DNA from 3 places in the Streptomyces sp. NBC_00457 genome. Region 1 is predicted to be linked to each of the others. Evidence: riboswitches for the same ligand, from Rfam matches in the RefSeq annotation. Region 1 holds a riboswitch; each other region holds the start of a gene.

What was found. A riboswitch is a leader RNA that binds a small molecule or an ion and turns the genes downstream of it on or off. The one in region 1 is predicted to bind cyclic di-AMP.
Region 2: another riboswitch for cyclic di-AMP. It lies ahead of OG828_RS26465 (M23 family metallopeptidase); the one in region 1 lies ahead of OG828_RS08220 (LysM peptidoglycan-binding domain-containing M23 family metallopeptidase).
Region 3: another riboswitch for cyclic di-AMP. It lies ahead of OG828_RS20145 (C40 family peptidase); the one in region 1 lies ahead of OG828_RS08220 (LysM peptidoglycan-binding domain-containing M23 family metallopeptidase).

Annotation. Positions count from the first base shown of each region.
Region 1 is NZ_CP107905.1:1,764,673-1,769,008, forward strand. It holds gene OG828_RS08210 (TetR/AcrR family transcriptional regulator) at 6-626, shown strand; gene OG828_RS08215 (SGNH/GDSL hydrolase family protein) at 695-1,480, opposite strand; gene OG828_RS08220 (LysM peptidoglycan-binding domain-containing M23 family metallopeptidase) at 1,715-2,686, opposite strand; cyclic di-AMP (ydaO/yuaA leader) riboswitch at 2,689-2,854, opposite strand; gene OG828_RS08225 (alpha-galactosidase) at 3,151-4,336, opposite strand, start outside.
Region 2 is NZ_CP107905.1:5,801,665-5,806,000, forward strand. It holds gene OG828_RS26445 (alginate lyase family protein) at 1-641, shown strand, start outside; tRNA gene OG828_RS26450 (tRNA-Met) at 697-773, shown strand; gene OG828_RS26455 (hypothetical protein) at 1,008-1,646, shown strand; gene OG828_RS26460 (hypothetical protein) at 1,768-2,076, shown strand; cyclic di-AMP (ydaO/yuaA leader) riboswitch at 2,301-2,458, shown strand; gene OG828_RS26465 (M23 family metallopeptidase) at 2,470-3,513, shown strand; gene OG828_RS26470 (PrsW family intramembrane metalloprotease) at 3,844-4,336, opposite strand, start outside.
Region 3 is NZ_CP107905.1:4,478,012-4,482,347, reverse strand. It holds gene OG828_RS20155 (C40 family peptidase) at 1-963, opposite strand, end outside; gene OG828_RS20150 (hypothetical protein) at 1,404-1,757, shown strand; gene OG828_RS20145 (C40 family peptidase) at 1,852-3,015, opposite strand; cyclic di-AMP (ydaO/yuaA leader) riboswitch at 3,024-3,194, opposite strand; gene OG828_RS20140 (ScyD/ScyE family protein) at 3,458-4,336, shown strand, end outside.

The DNA.
Region 1 (4,336 bases):
AGCGCGTGGCGAGGGTGCGGTTGAGCGTGGCGGAGCGGCGCGAGGAGCTGCTGAAGGCCGCCATCGAGCAGATCGAGGCACGGGGCGTGGCGGCCGTCCGGATCGCCGACGTGGCCACGGCCCTGGGTGTGAGCAACGCGCTGGTGCTCTATCACTTCTCCACCAAGGAGAAGCTCGTCGCCGCGGCCTTCACCCACGCCGCCGAGGCGGACCTCGCGCAGCTGCGCCGGCTGCTCGGCCGCCGTACGACAGCGCTGCGCCGGCTTCGGACCGCCGTGCGCTGGTACGCGCCCACGGGCCAGGCCAAGGGCTGGCGGCTGTGGATCGAGGGCTGGGCTGCGGCGCTGCGCGAGCCCGCCCTGCGGGAAGTCACCCGGGACCTCGACAAGGAGTGGAAGGCCGCGATCGCCGAGGTCATCGCCGAAGGAGTGGCCGCGGGCGAGTTCCGCTGCCCGGATCCCACCGGCGCGGCCCTGCGCCTCACGGCCCTCCTCGACGGACTCGCCGTACAGATGACCGCCTACACCGGAGCGGTGTCACGCGCGCGTGCGCAGGAATGGGTGGACGACGCCCTCGCCCGCGAACTGGGGCTGGAGCGGGCGGCGTTCACGGCGTCGGGGCGGTGAGCGGGCCGGCTCTCAGCCGGGCGGGGTGGTGAGCCGGGCCGCCCCACCACCCCCGCTGAGGCACAGGCTCAAGCCACGGACGCGATCCGCTCCTTGATGTCGTCCGGCGACAGCGTGCCCTTCGCCGTCACATGGTCGCCCGACGACTCCCCGCGCAACCGCCGCCCGATCCACGGCACCAGATACTCGCGCGCCCAGTGGACGTCGTCCCGCCGCACCTCGAGGGTGCCGCGCGGCGGCAGCGGGGGCCAGGGCTGCTCGGGGTCGGCCGGGATCTCCAGGCCGAGGACCTGGCCGGCGCGCAGCGCCACGCGCGTGTGCCCCTCGGCCGAGAGGTGGAGCCGGTCGCCGTCCCAGGCCCGCCGGTCCTGAATGGCCTTCAGGGACCACAGGTCGAGCACCGGGCAGCCGTACCGGTCGGCGATGGCCCGGACATGTCCGTTGTAGGTGGCGATCTTGCCGCGCAGATGCTTCAGCACCGGGACGCGCCGGGTGTCGAAGCCGGTCGTCACCATGACGGTGCCGACGGCCGAGGTGAGTTGCACGATCGCCCGCTCGAAGCGCTCGGCGACCTCGTCGGGGTCGGTTCCGGGCCGGAGGATGTCGTTGCCGCCCGCGCAGAACGAGACCAGGTCCGGGGCGAGTCGGACGGCCCGGGGGAGTTGGTCGGCCACGATCTGGTCGAGGAGTTTGCCGCGCACGGCAAGGTTGGTGTACTCGAAGTCGCCCTCCGGCCGCCGGTCCGCGAGCAGTACCGCGAATCGGTCGGCCCAGCCGACGAACGCCCCGTCGGGGCCGGGGTCGCCGACGCCCTCGGTGAAGCTGTCCCCCAGCGCCACGTACGACCCGATCACTGATCTGATGTCATTCTTCGAATCGTCTGCCACATCGGCCCATGATTCACCTTCCGATGTGAGCTACGCGACCGTAGGAAGGGGTTGACGGACGGTGAGATAAGCCACTCCTAAAGTGTTCGCCAATTCAGGAATACGTCCCGACCGGGATTCCCGCACGGCCGACACCGAAGGCCGGACCCGGGGATCGGGGTCCGGCCTTCGGTGGCGTGGGGGCGGCTTAGGCGCCGGGTGTCAGCCGACGGAGACGCCCTTCGAGCGGAGGTAGGCGACGGGGTCGACGTCCGAGCCGTAGTCCGGGGTCGTGCGGATCTCGAAGTGCAGGTGCGGTCCGGTCGAGTTGCCGGTCGAGCCGGAGAGGCCTATCTGCTGGCCCGCGGCCACGCTCTGGCCGCTGGAGACGGAGAGCGAGGACAGGTGGGCGTACTGCGCGTAGTGGCCGTCGGCCAGCTTGATGACGACCTCGTTGCCGTACGCGCCGCCCCAGCCCGCGGAGACGACCGTGCCCGCGCCGACGGCCTTGAGCGGAGTGCCGGTCGGGGCGGCGAAGTCGACGCCGGTGTGGTAGCCGCTGGACCACATGCTGCCCGACATGCGGTACGGGGTACCGATACTGGCACCGGCCACGGGGAGGGAGAAGCCGCTAGCCGTGCTCGTGGTGTCGGAGGACTGGGTGGTCGCCGTGTTCGAGGACGACTTCGACGAACCAGAAGAAGACGCACCAGAAGCAGATGAATCAGAAGAACCGGACGACTTCGGCGAAGAAGCGGATGATGAAGGCGAATCAGACGAAGAGGACGACGACTTGGAAGAACCGGTCGTGGCCTTCTTGCCGATCGAGAGCTTCAGGCCGGGGTGGATCAGCGCCGGGTCGGAGCCGACGGCCTCCCGGTTGTCCGCATAGAGCTTCTTCCAGCCACCGCTGACATTCTGCTCGTCGGCGATCTTGGAGAGGTAGTCACCGGCCCTCACCGAATAGGTCCGCACACCCGAACTCTTCGCGGCGGCGGTCTTCTCGGCGGCCTTCTTTTCAGTCTGCGGAACCGACTGAACAGCCTTTTCCGAAACCGACTTTGCGGGAGCGGCGTGCGCTCCGGTGGCCCCCAGGAGCGGGAGGGCGAGCGCGGCGCCACCGGTTCCGGCGACGGCGATCGAGCGAGTGAAGCGCTGACTCTTGGGACGGCGGTGCTTACCCTTCGCGGGCATGACGAATTCCTCTCCGGCGCCTACGAGGTGAGCTGTCGGGTGCGGACTGGAGATGTCCGGCCGCGCGGTGGCGACTTAACCCCTAGCCGTTCCGGAGACCGGAACAGGCGTTGTACCAGTGGGTCCCCCGCTCCTGCCGTTCACGGGTGAGTTGAGCGGTCTCCGGGCGGCGGCAGGATTGGGCGTCCGTCCGGATTGGTGGCGAACGTAAGCGACCAAGACGCAAAGGGACAAGCAAGAGGTTCCATGGTTGTGCGTTTCTCTTGATCCCTTGTGAGAAAACCCAGTCACCCTCCGTGAATTCCGCCCCTGTCGGCGGATTCAATCCCCTGGAAAAACACGTGAATTACGTGAACATGACGGACAACGCTCGGTCACGAATATGACGCTGCTCACGCAGCTTCACCCCAGGAGGCTTTATTCCAGACCGAGTTGGAATGAAGATCCTAATTCGGACAGATCACTCAGATGCGACGCAGGCGGAGAACTGTCGCATCGAGGTCACCACGCAGCCCCGTGCGCAACCCGTGATGCAGCAAAACCGCACCCCGGTGAACTTCGCCCGTTTCGCGGCATTCATACGACGCTGTCGGGTCGAGGCCGCGCAGCCGCAGCGCCGGAACGGGCTCGCCGTAACGCTGCGCCTCGAGCCAGGCGAGGACGACGGTCTCGTCGCCGAGCACGTACTGCACCGCACTCAGCCCGCCCTGCGGCGGCCGCAGCCGGTACAGGTCGCCGCGCTGCACGAGGGGCCGGATCTCCTTGTACAGACCCACCCAGTTCCGGGCCTCGGCCAGCTCGTCGTCCGTCCACTCGGTGAGGTCACCGCCGACCCCGAGCACCCCGGCCATGGCGCTCACGAACCGGAAGCGCAGCGAGCTGACCCGGCCGTTGAGCATGGCGTTCGGGCTGTCGGTGACCCAGGCCGCCATCACGCGCGCGGGGTGGACCTGGCTGAAGCCGTGCTGGATGGCGAGCCGGTCGAGCGGGTCGGTGTTGTCCGAGGTCCACACCTGATCCGTACGGCTCATGATCCCGAGGTCGATCCGGCCGCCGCCGCCCGAGCAGGACTCGAAGGCGACGCCGGGGTGCGCGTCCCGCAGGCGGTCCAACAGGCCGTACAGCGCACGCACATGGTCGACCCACAACCGCTGCGGATACGCCTCTCCCGGCCAGCCCGCATCGGTGAAGCAGCGATTGAAGTCCCACTTCACATAGTCGATCGGGGCACTGGAGAGGAGCATGTCGAGCCGCTCCCAGAGGTACTCCTGAACGTCCTCGCGGGCGAGGTTCAGTACGAGCTGATTGCGGAATTCCGTCCGCTTGCGCCCGGTTTGATGCTGCACCCATTCAGGGTGGGCGCGATACAGATCGCTGTCCGGATTGACCATTTCGGGCTCGACCCAGATACCGAATTGCATACCGAGACCGTGCACGTGGTCCGCGAGCGGCTTGAGCCCGCCGGGGAAGCGGTCGGGGTTGGGTGTCCAGTCGCCGAGCCCGGCCCGGTCGCTGGTCCGCGCCCCGAACCAGCCGTCGTCGACCACGAACAGCTCCACGCCCATGTCCGCGGCCCGCCGCGCCAGCGCCCGCTGCTGCTCCTCGGAGATCTCGAACTCGGTGGCCTCCCAGGAGTTGAAGAGCACCGGC
Region 2 (4,336 bases), 4.0 Mb from region 1:
GCACCGTCTACCTCCCCCGCGTCACCCGCCGGGTCCTGGACGTCAACGGAAACCGGGATCTCGCCTCGACCGACGCGGCCATCGGGATCGCCGTCTTCCTCGACGACCACAAGACCTTCAATCACGCCCTGCGACGCTTCCGCGACCGTGTCCCCGCCTACTTCTACCTGCGCAAGGACGGCCGCCACCCGCTCACCGCGCCCGGCTCCGGCATGGACACCCCGCAGCGGCTGCGGTCGTACTGGTTCCAGCAGTCGACGTACAAGGACGGCGTCACCCAGGAGACCTGCCGTGACTTCGAGCACGTCGGCCACTCCCTCGCCGCCACCGCCCACATCGCCGAGACGGCCTGGCACCAGGGCGTCGACCTGTACGGCGAGGTCAAGGACCGGCTCAAGGCCGCCCTGTCCCTCCACGCCCGGCACCAGCTGGGCGAGCCCGCGCCTGCCTGGCTGTGCGGCGGCAAGGTCTCCAGAACCATGGGCCCCGACCTGGAAGTCGTACTGAACCATCTGGAAGACCGGCTTCACGTCACCGTCCCCGCCGCCCGCACACTCGCCGAGCGCACCCGCCCGGCCGGTACCGACGGGCTCTTCGTCGCCTGGGAGACGCTCACCCACGCGCGCAAACCCGCAGGGTGAATCAACGTGTGGTCATGGGTGTCCCGCGGATGGCGTAGACTAGTGAACACAACGACGCGGGGTGGAGCAGCTCGGTAGCTCGCTGGGCTCATAACCCAGAGGTCGCAGGTTCAAATCCTGTCCCCGCTACCAAAAATGCAGTTCAAGAGGCTCTTCGGATTTGTCCGAAGAGCCTCTTGCTGTGTTCGGGACTGTCCAAAGGTCCGCCTGATTCTGGCGAGGATGCCCCGAGGTTCACGCTGGGGAGGGTCCCCTCCTGAGGCTCTGCTTGCTGCCCGGCGCGGGGCGTTCACACGGCTGTCCGGCGGAGCCGGGGAATGCGAACAACTGCCCTACATGTCACCGGTTGTGGTGATCGTCGTGCGAATGGCGGTGAAACTGCTGCCAACGCCCGAGCAGGCGTCGGCCCTTCAGGCGACCCTGCATGCCTGCAACCGGGCAGCCACATACGCCTCGCAGGTTGCCTTCGCCAAGAACCTCAAGGACCGCAACCGCCTGCAGAAAGAGGTGTACACGACTCTGAAGGCCAACCTGCGGGCCGGGAACCTCGGCCCGCCCACCTCCAGGCGGCACCGCAAGGCTGTCAGTACTCCGATGTTCTTCCGCCCGGAGGCGGCCCAGCCGTTCGACGACCGTTGCCTGTCCTGGCAGTACGACGCACGCACCGTCTCCATCTGGACCGTGGACGGGCGGATGAGGGGTATCCGCTTCGCCTGTTCGCCCGACCAGCTCAAGATCCTTGTGGCCTGCCGCAGGGGCGAGAGCGATCTCGTCCGGCGTGGCGGGAAGTGGTTCCTGATCGCCACCTGCGACATTCCGGATCCCGAGGAGTACGAGCCGGTCGGCTGGATCGGCGTGGACCGGGGCATCGTGAACCTGGCCACCACCTCCTCGGCCTGTCCGGCGACGGACCGGCCCAGTTCGTCAGCCGCCTCCAGGCGACCTTGTTCTCGTGGTTCCGGGCGCACCCGGTCGGCGACCGTGCGCTGGGCGGGCTGCTGGTGATGGACGAGGCGCAGAACTTCGTGCCGTCCGGTGCGGCGAATCCGAGTACGGAGAGCACGGTCGAACTCATCCGCCAGATACGGAAATACGGACTCGGGATGGTCCTCAATACGGACTCGGGATGGTCCTCGCCTCGCAGACGCCCAGGGGGATCCACAATCAGGCGCTGGGCAACACGGTGAACCAGTTCATCGGCCGCCTTACCGTTCCCGCTCAGATCAACGCCGTCGAGACCATGGCGGAGGCGCGCAACGCGACCCTCGACAACCTCGGTGGTCTTCGGAGCGGCCAGTTCAACGCCGCGACCGAGGGGACCGGCTTCAGCAAGACCGAGGTGCCTATCTGCCTCAGTCACCACGATGTGCCGCTCACGGAGGACGAGATCGTCGAGCGCGCGCGCCGCGGGCTCGATCGTCGTCACCCCGCGTGAGTGGACGGCCTCGTTCCGGTAACAACTGACGCAACGTCAGAACTGATGTGACTGCTGAGTTGCTGCCGCGGCGTGGTCAACTCGCCCGATTTTCACCGGTCATGGCCTGTACGTCCTGCGCAAAAACGTTAACGATCAAGCGGAACCGCTTGGAATCCGGCCCCCGCGTCTATTAACGTTCGATAACGCAGCGCGGTCGTCCCAGCCGTCACAAGAGTCGGCTCCGTGCGCACGCGCCGAATTCCGCAAGGGAACCGGGGAACCACCACCTTGGGGTGAATCGCGCGGATGCCACCGTGGAAGCACGGAGGGTATACGCGCGTAGGAGACCTTCCTGCTCCGAACCCGTCAGCTAACCCGGTAGGCGAGAAGGAAGGAAAGGAGTACGCCTACGTGGCGTCCAACCGGCCTGCCCCCGAGGCCCCCTTCGTGCCGAGTCAGCGCGAGCCCGACACCTTTGTGTACAGCGGCTTCCGCACCGACGACGAGGGCCCGCTGGAGGAGTGGAACCCCACCGAGGAGTCCATTCGTCCCATACGTGGCCGGCACCGCGTCAGCAAGCAGCGCAACGGTGCATTCGCCCGTAGCTCCACGGTTCTCGGCGTCGGCGTCATAGCCGCCGTCGGCGCGGGCGGTATGGCCAGCGCCAACACCGGCAAGCCGCCGGTGTCCATCTCCCTGCCCGACCTGCCGTCCGTGGGCTCGATCATCTCGGACGACGCCGCCGAGGACTCGGCGGACACCGCGACCGCGCTCAGCACTGTCAGCGTGGCCTCCACCGAGAGCGAGCAGTCCGCCGCCGACGCCGGTGAGACGCTGCGCTCCCGGATCCTCGCCCAGGCCGAGCGGCAGCAGGACCAGGTCGACAGCAAGGCCGCGCAGGCCGTGCAGGCCGCCGCGCAGAAGGAGGCCGCCGAAGCGGCCGCCAAGGCGGAGCAGGAGGCCAAGGCCAAGGCCGCCGCCGCGAAGAAGAAGGCGGAGGAGGAGGCCGCGGCCAAGGCGGAGGCCGAGCGGCTCGCCCAGCTGGCCAAGCAGTTCGCGCTGCCGACCTCCTCGTACACCATCACCTCGACCTTCGGTCAGGCCGGTTCCCTCTGGTCCTCCGGCTACCACACCGGCCTCGACTTCGCCGCCCCCACCGGCACGCTCATCAAGGCCATCCACAGCGGCACGATCACCGAGGCCGGCTGGGACGGCTCCTACGGCTACAAGACCGTCCTCACCCTCGACGACGGCACCGAGCTCTGGTACGCCCACCAGTCCTCGATCAGCGTCAGCGTCGGCCAGAAGGTAGCCACCGGCGACGTCATCGGCCGCGTCGGCGCCACCGGCAACGTCACCGGCGCCCACCTCCACCTCGAGGTCCACACCGGCAGCTCCGACAGCGGCGGCATCGACCCGATGGCCTGGCTGCGAAGCAAGGGGCTGAACCCCTGAGGTAGGGCTCTGCGGCGGGGGCTGTCGGACCGCCCGCCGCCGTCTGGGCTGCGGGCATTCGCATGGGCGGTCTCGGCCGCGGGCATTCGCGCGGCCTGGGGCGGTGCCCACCCGGCAGGCGGCGCTGCGTCGTCGTCCAGTCAAGCTGCGAGCATTCGTGCCGCAGGGTCGGCGCCCACCCGGCAGGCGGCGCTGCGTCGTCGTCCTGCCAAGCTGCGGGCATTCGTGCCGCCTAGGGCGGCACGGGTGGGCGCAGGCGGCGCCCCGTCAGCGCCGGGCTGCGTGACCCACCCCCGCCCAGCCCCCACGCCGGGCCACTCGCAACGCCGGCTAGGTCCGATACGGGTTGTACGCCGGATACGGATACGGCACCGCATTCCCATACGCCCCGTACACCGGCAAAGGCGGCGCAGCCACCCGCGCCGCATGCTCCAGCGCCGGCCCAGCAACCCCCCGCCGCTGCCACAGCTCACGCAGCAACTCCCGCTCCCGTACGACGAAGTCGGCCCCGGCCCGCCCCCGCCGCCCCCGATGCCGCAGAAACGCCAGCGACGTCGCGTACGCCTCGTACTGCGCCACCGCCCGCCCCGCCGACTTGCCGAAGTGACGCCGGGCGTGCTCCCGGGCCAGTCGCCGCGCCCGCATCGACCCCAGCACAAAGGGCGCGGCCGGCCCCATCCAGCCCGCGGCGACATACGCCGGCAGCTCGGCCCGTACGGTCCTCAGCTCCCGCTGCCGCGTCCAGATCACCAGCCAGGTCAGCAGCCCGAACGCGGGCACCATGAAGACGGCGTACACAGCGAAGAACCCGTACTCGCCGAAG
Region 3 (4,336 bases), 2.7 Mb from region 1:
GTGGATCATCTGGCCGTTGCCGACGTAGAGGCCGACATGACTGATGCCGGAGTAGAAGAACACCAGGTCGCCCGGGAGGAGTTCGGCGCGGGAGACCCGGCGGCCGGCGTCGATCTGGGCGTAGGTCGTACGGGGCAGGGAGATGCCCGCGGAGCGGTACGCGGCCTGCATGAGGCCCGAGCAGTCGAAGGCGTCGGGGCCGGTCGCGCCCCACACATAGGGGCTGCCGAGCTTCTGGTAGGCGTACGAAACGGCGGATGCCGCACGGGCGTTGGGGGCCTGCACCGGACCCGTCAGGCCGTCCCGTGCGTCCGTACGTGAGGCGCGTCCGGCGTCCTCGAGCCGGGCCCGCTCCTCGGCCGTCAGCCGGGACAGCAGCCGCCGGGCCGCGTCCAGCTTGCCGGTGATCGTCTTCTTGTGCCGCTTCAGCTCGGCCTGCCGGGACTTCAGTGAGGTGAGCTCGATGTGCGCGGCGCCGCGCAATTGCTCGATCTCGCGCAGCTGCTTGCGTACGCGGTCGACGGACGCGGCCTGACGGCTGCCCGCACGTTCGGCGAACTCGGCGCCCTGGAGGTATCCGTCCGGGTCGGCGGAGAGCGCGAGCTGGAGCGCGGGGTCGAGGCCGCCGTCGCGGTACTGTGCCGCCGCCATCGAACCCAGCGCGGCCCGCTCGGAGTTGAGGCCGTCCGTCTTGCGCGCCGCCTCGTCCCGCAGGTCCCGCAGGCGCTGCTCGGCCGCCTCCGACTTCTCCTTCGCGCCGTTGTACTTCTCGGTGGCGACCTCCGCCTCCTGGTACAGCTTGTCCACCTTCGCCTTGACCTGAGCGGGCGTCAGCTCCGGCTCCGCATGCCCGGTCCCGTCCAGACCGGTCGCGGTCGCGGCGCCCGCGAGGGCGATCGTGGCGGCCGTACGGACCGATGTGCCGCCGGTCGAACGCTGTCGGGGCTTGCGGTGCGCTGCCACGTGGACCTGCACGTCCTTTCGTCCGACCGCCGGGGCCGTGGGGGCCGCCGGCGGCTCTGCGTCCGGCGGCGACCCGCACAGGGGGAGCGGACCGCCGCCGGACCTTTTCGGCGGGGTGATCGACTGCCGCCCCTGGCCCGGGCGGCGGTGGGGAGCCGGTCACCTGGAGGAGGACGCTAAACCCGGGTGTGTCGGACGGGTAACGCCTTGCGCGGAACTGACGTGAGCGGACCGCGCGGTGACCGTAAGCGATCGTGATCCCGTTCCTGGGCCGTCGACTTCACGCAGTGTGGTGACCGAAGTGAGGATTCCGGGACTCCTGCGGATGACGGGCTGCTATGGGCCGCATATATGCAACCTCCGCGCCAAGCCGGGCCGGGGTGTCGCTGCCACAGGCCGGTGTCATGTGCCCCGACCGCCTCTGATTAGGCTCCGGCCTCATGGACGTACTCATCCATCTCTTCGTCGGCCTGCACATCATCGGCATCGCCGCCCTGCTCGGCGGCTTCTTCACCCAGCTGAAGGCGATGGGGCAGGGCACCGCCCGCTTCGTCCCCGCGATGCTGCACGGCGCGCTGACCATGCTGGTCACCGGCATGATCCTGGTCGGCCTCAACCAGGCCGACGACCAGTCCGTCAACAACATCAAGATCGGTGTGAAGCTGGCGCTGCTGGTCGTGATCCTCGGGCTCGTCTATGTGAAGCGCGACGACGAGAAGGTGGAGAAGCCGCTGTTCGGCCTGGTCGGACTGCTGACCACGGCGAACGTCTTCATCGCGGTGCTGTGGACCTGAGGTCCTGAGGTGCGGCGGCGGAGATGACGGCGGCCCGCGCGAGAGCGATCGCCTCGGTCCCCGCCGCCGTCAACCCCAACGGGAAGACGCTTCCTCAGGCCGGCCGTACCACGCTGTGGATCGACGACTCACCGTCGTAGAAGATCGACTCCTCGCGCACATAGGCGCCCGGCTTCGGTGCGTGGATCATCATGCCGTTGCCGATGTAGATGCCGACGTGGCTGATGTCGTCGTAGAAGAAGACCAGGTCGCCGGGTTGGGCGGCGGAAAGGGAGACGGTCGTGCCGGCGTTCACCTGGTCCCAGGTGGTGCGCGGGAGGGAGATGCCGGCGGCGTTCCAGGCGGCCTGGGTGAGGCCGGAGCAGTCGTAGGAGTCCGGGCCGGTGGCGCCCCAGACGTACGGCTTGCCGATCGTGGAGCGGGCGAAGGCGAGGACCTTCTCGGCCTTGGTGGCGTACGAGGAGTCGGCCACGGAGGTGTCGGAGGACTCCGACGTGCCGGTGCCGGTCTCCTGCCGCTGCTGCGCCGCCTCCTGGGCCGCCGCCTCCGCCGCGGCCTGCTGCCTGGCGAGCTCCGCGGCCTTGCGCTCGGCCTCCTGCTGCTTCTGCCGCTCGATCTCGGCGAGCCGCGCCTTCTCCTCGGCGGTCAGCTTCGACAGCAGTTCGCGCGCGTCGGCCAGCTTCTGCTGGACGGTCGTCTTGGCGGCCTTCAGGTCGCCCTGCGACTCGGTGAGCGTCTCGAGGCTCGCGGTGGCTTCCCGGCGCTTCTCCATCGTCGCGGACTGCTGCGTGACGAAGTCGTCGACCGCCTCCTTCTGACGGCCGGTCATCCGGTCCATCAGCTGGGTCTGGTCGAAGTAGTCCTGCGGGGTGTCCGCGAGCAGGAAGGTCGCCGTGTCGGGGGCGGAGGCGCCGGTGCGGTACTGGGCCGAGGCGAAGGAACCCAGTTCCTCGCGCGCCTCGTTGAGCTTCTGCGTGCGCTGCGCCACATCGTCGAGGAGGGTGTCGACACGCTTGCGCTGCTTGGTGGTCTTCTCTTTCGCCGAGTTGTACTTCTCGGTCGCCGACTCGGCCTGGCGGTAGAGATCGCCGACCTTCTTCTCGACCTCTTCGAGACTCGGCTTGTCGTCGGCCGCGGGGGCGGCGTTGGCCGACTGGGACAGCAGGGCTACGGAGGTGAGGGCCGCGGTGGCGAGGGCGGGGGTCCGTATGCCTGCGACGCGCGAACCCGAAGGACGCGACTTGCGGTGCGACGCCAAGGGAGGCGACTCCTTCCATCGTCCGCCTACCGAGTTAGCTGTCGGGTTCGGGCGGGTGGTTCGGAAGGGTTGCCCTACGACCGCTTCCCGAAGGGAAGTCCGGCCGATTCACCCCAAGTTCGGTGGGTCCCCGGCTCCGGACTGCCCCGTGGGCGTGCCGGACTCGGCGGAGGCCGTACGGCCCGGCGACGTTCGCCGGTAGGGGTCGTGCGGCCTGGAGGAACGCTAACCAACTCGTGTGGCCTCTGTGAAGGTTGATGGGCGAAATGCCCGATACATTTTCGTGACCTTAGCCCAGGGCGTCGCTCGCCGTGGTCAATACGGAAGGGTCTGCGGTGCGTTGCTCGTATTTTGTCCGGAGTGACGTCGTCCGCCCGCTTCGGGGCGGTAGCTTCCAGCCAGCCACGGTCGGGAGCCGTGGCGGCTGAGAGGGAGTACGGCCATGAGGAACCGCACCGCACTCGTCATCGCCACAGGAGTCGCACTCACCGTCACCGCGGGCATCGCACCCGCGAGCGCGGGCGCCGATCAGGCCGGCCGCACCGGCGGCAAACCCGTCGTCCGCGTGATCGCGAAGGGCCTCGACAATCCACGCCAGCTGTCGTACGACCACGGGCGCCTGTACGTCGCCGAGGCGGGCCGCGGCGGCAAGAAGTGCATCGGGGAGGGGCCGGAGGGCGAGACCTGCATCGGCCTCACGTCGGCCGTCACCAAGATCTACTGGAACGGGGGCGCGTGGAAGCACTACAGGGTGGTGCAGGGGCTGCCCTCGGCCGCCGCCCCTGACGGCGGCTTCGCGACCGGCGTCGACGGTGTCTCCGCGCGGCACGGCAAGGTCTGGGGCGTCGAGACCTTCGCCCCGCCGGAGGCCGGAGTGCCCACGACCCCGCCCTGGGACAAGCTCGGCAAGCTGCTGAAGATCAGCCACGGCACGGCGAAGATCGCCGCGGACATCGCGGCCGTGGAGCTGAAGCACAACCCGCACAAGGCATCCGTGGAGTCCAACCCGTACGCCGTCCTCGCCCTCCCCGACGGCCGCAAGATCGTCGCCGACGCCGCCGGCAACGACCTGATCGAGGTCTCGCCGTCGGGCCGGGCCCGCCCCTTCACCGTCTTCCCGGACCACGACAAGAACCAGTCCGTCCCGACCTCCCTGGCGCTCGGCCCCGACGGCAAGCTCTACGTCGGCGAGCTCAACGGCGAGAGCGAGAAGCCCACCGCGCGCGTGTGGCAGGTCGACCCCCGGACCGGCAAGATCCTCGGCTGGAAGTCCGGCTTCGGCTCGATCACCGGGCTCGCCCTCAACGGCAAGGGCGACCTG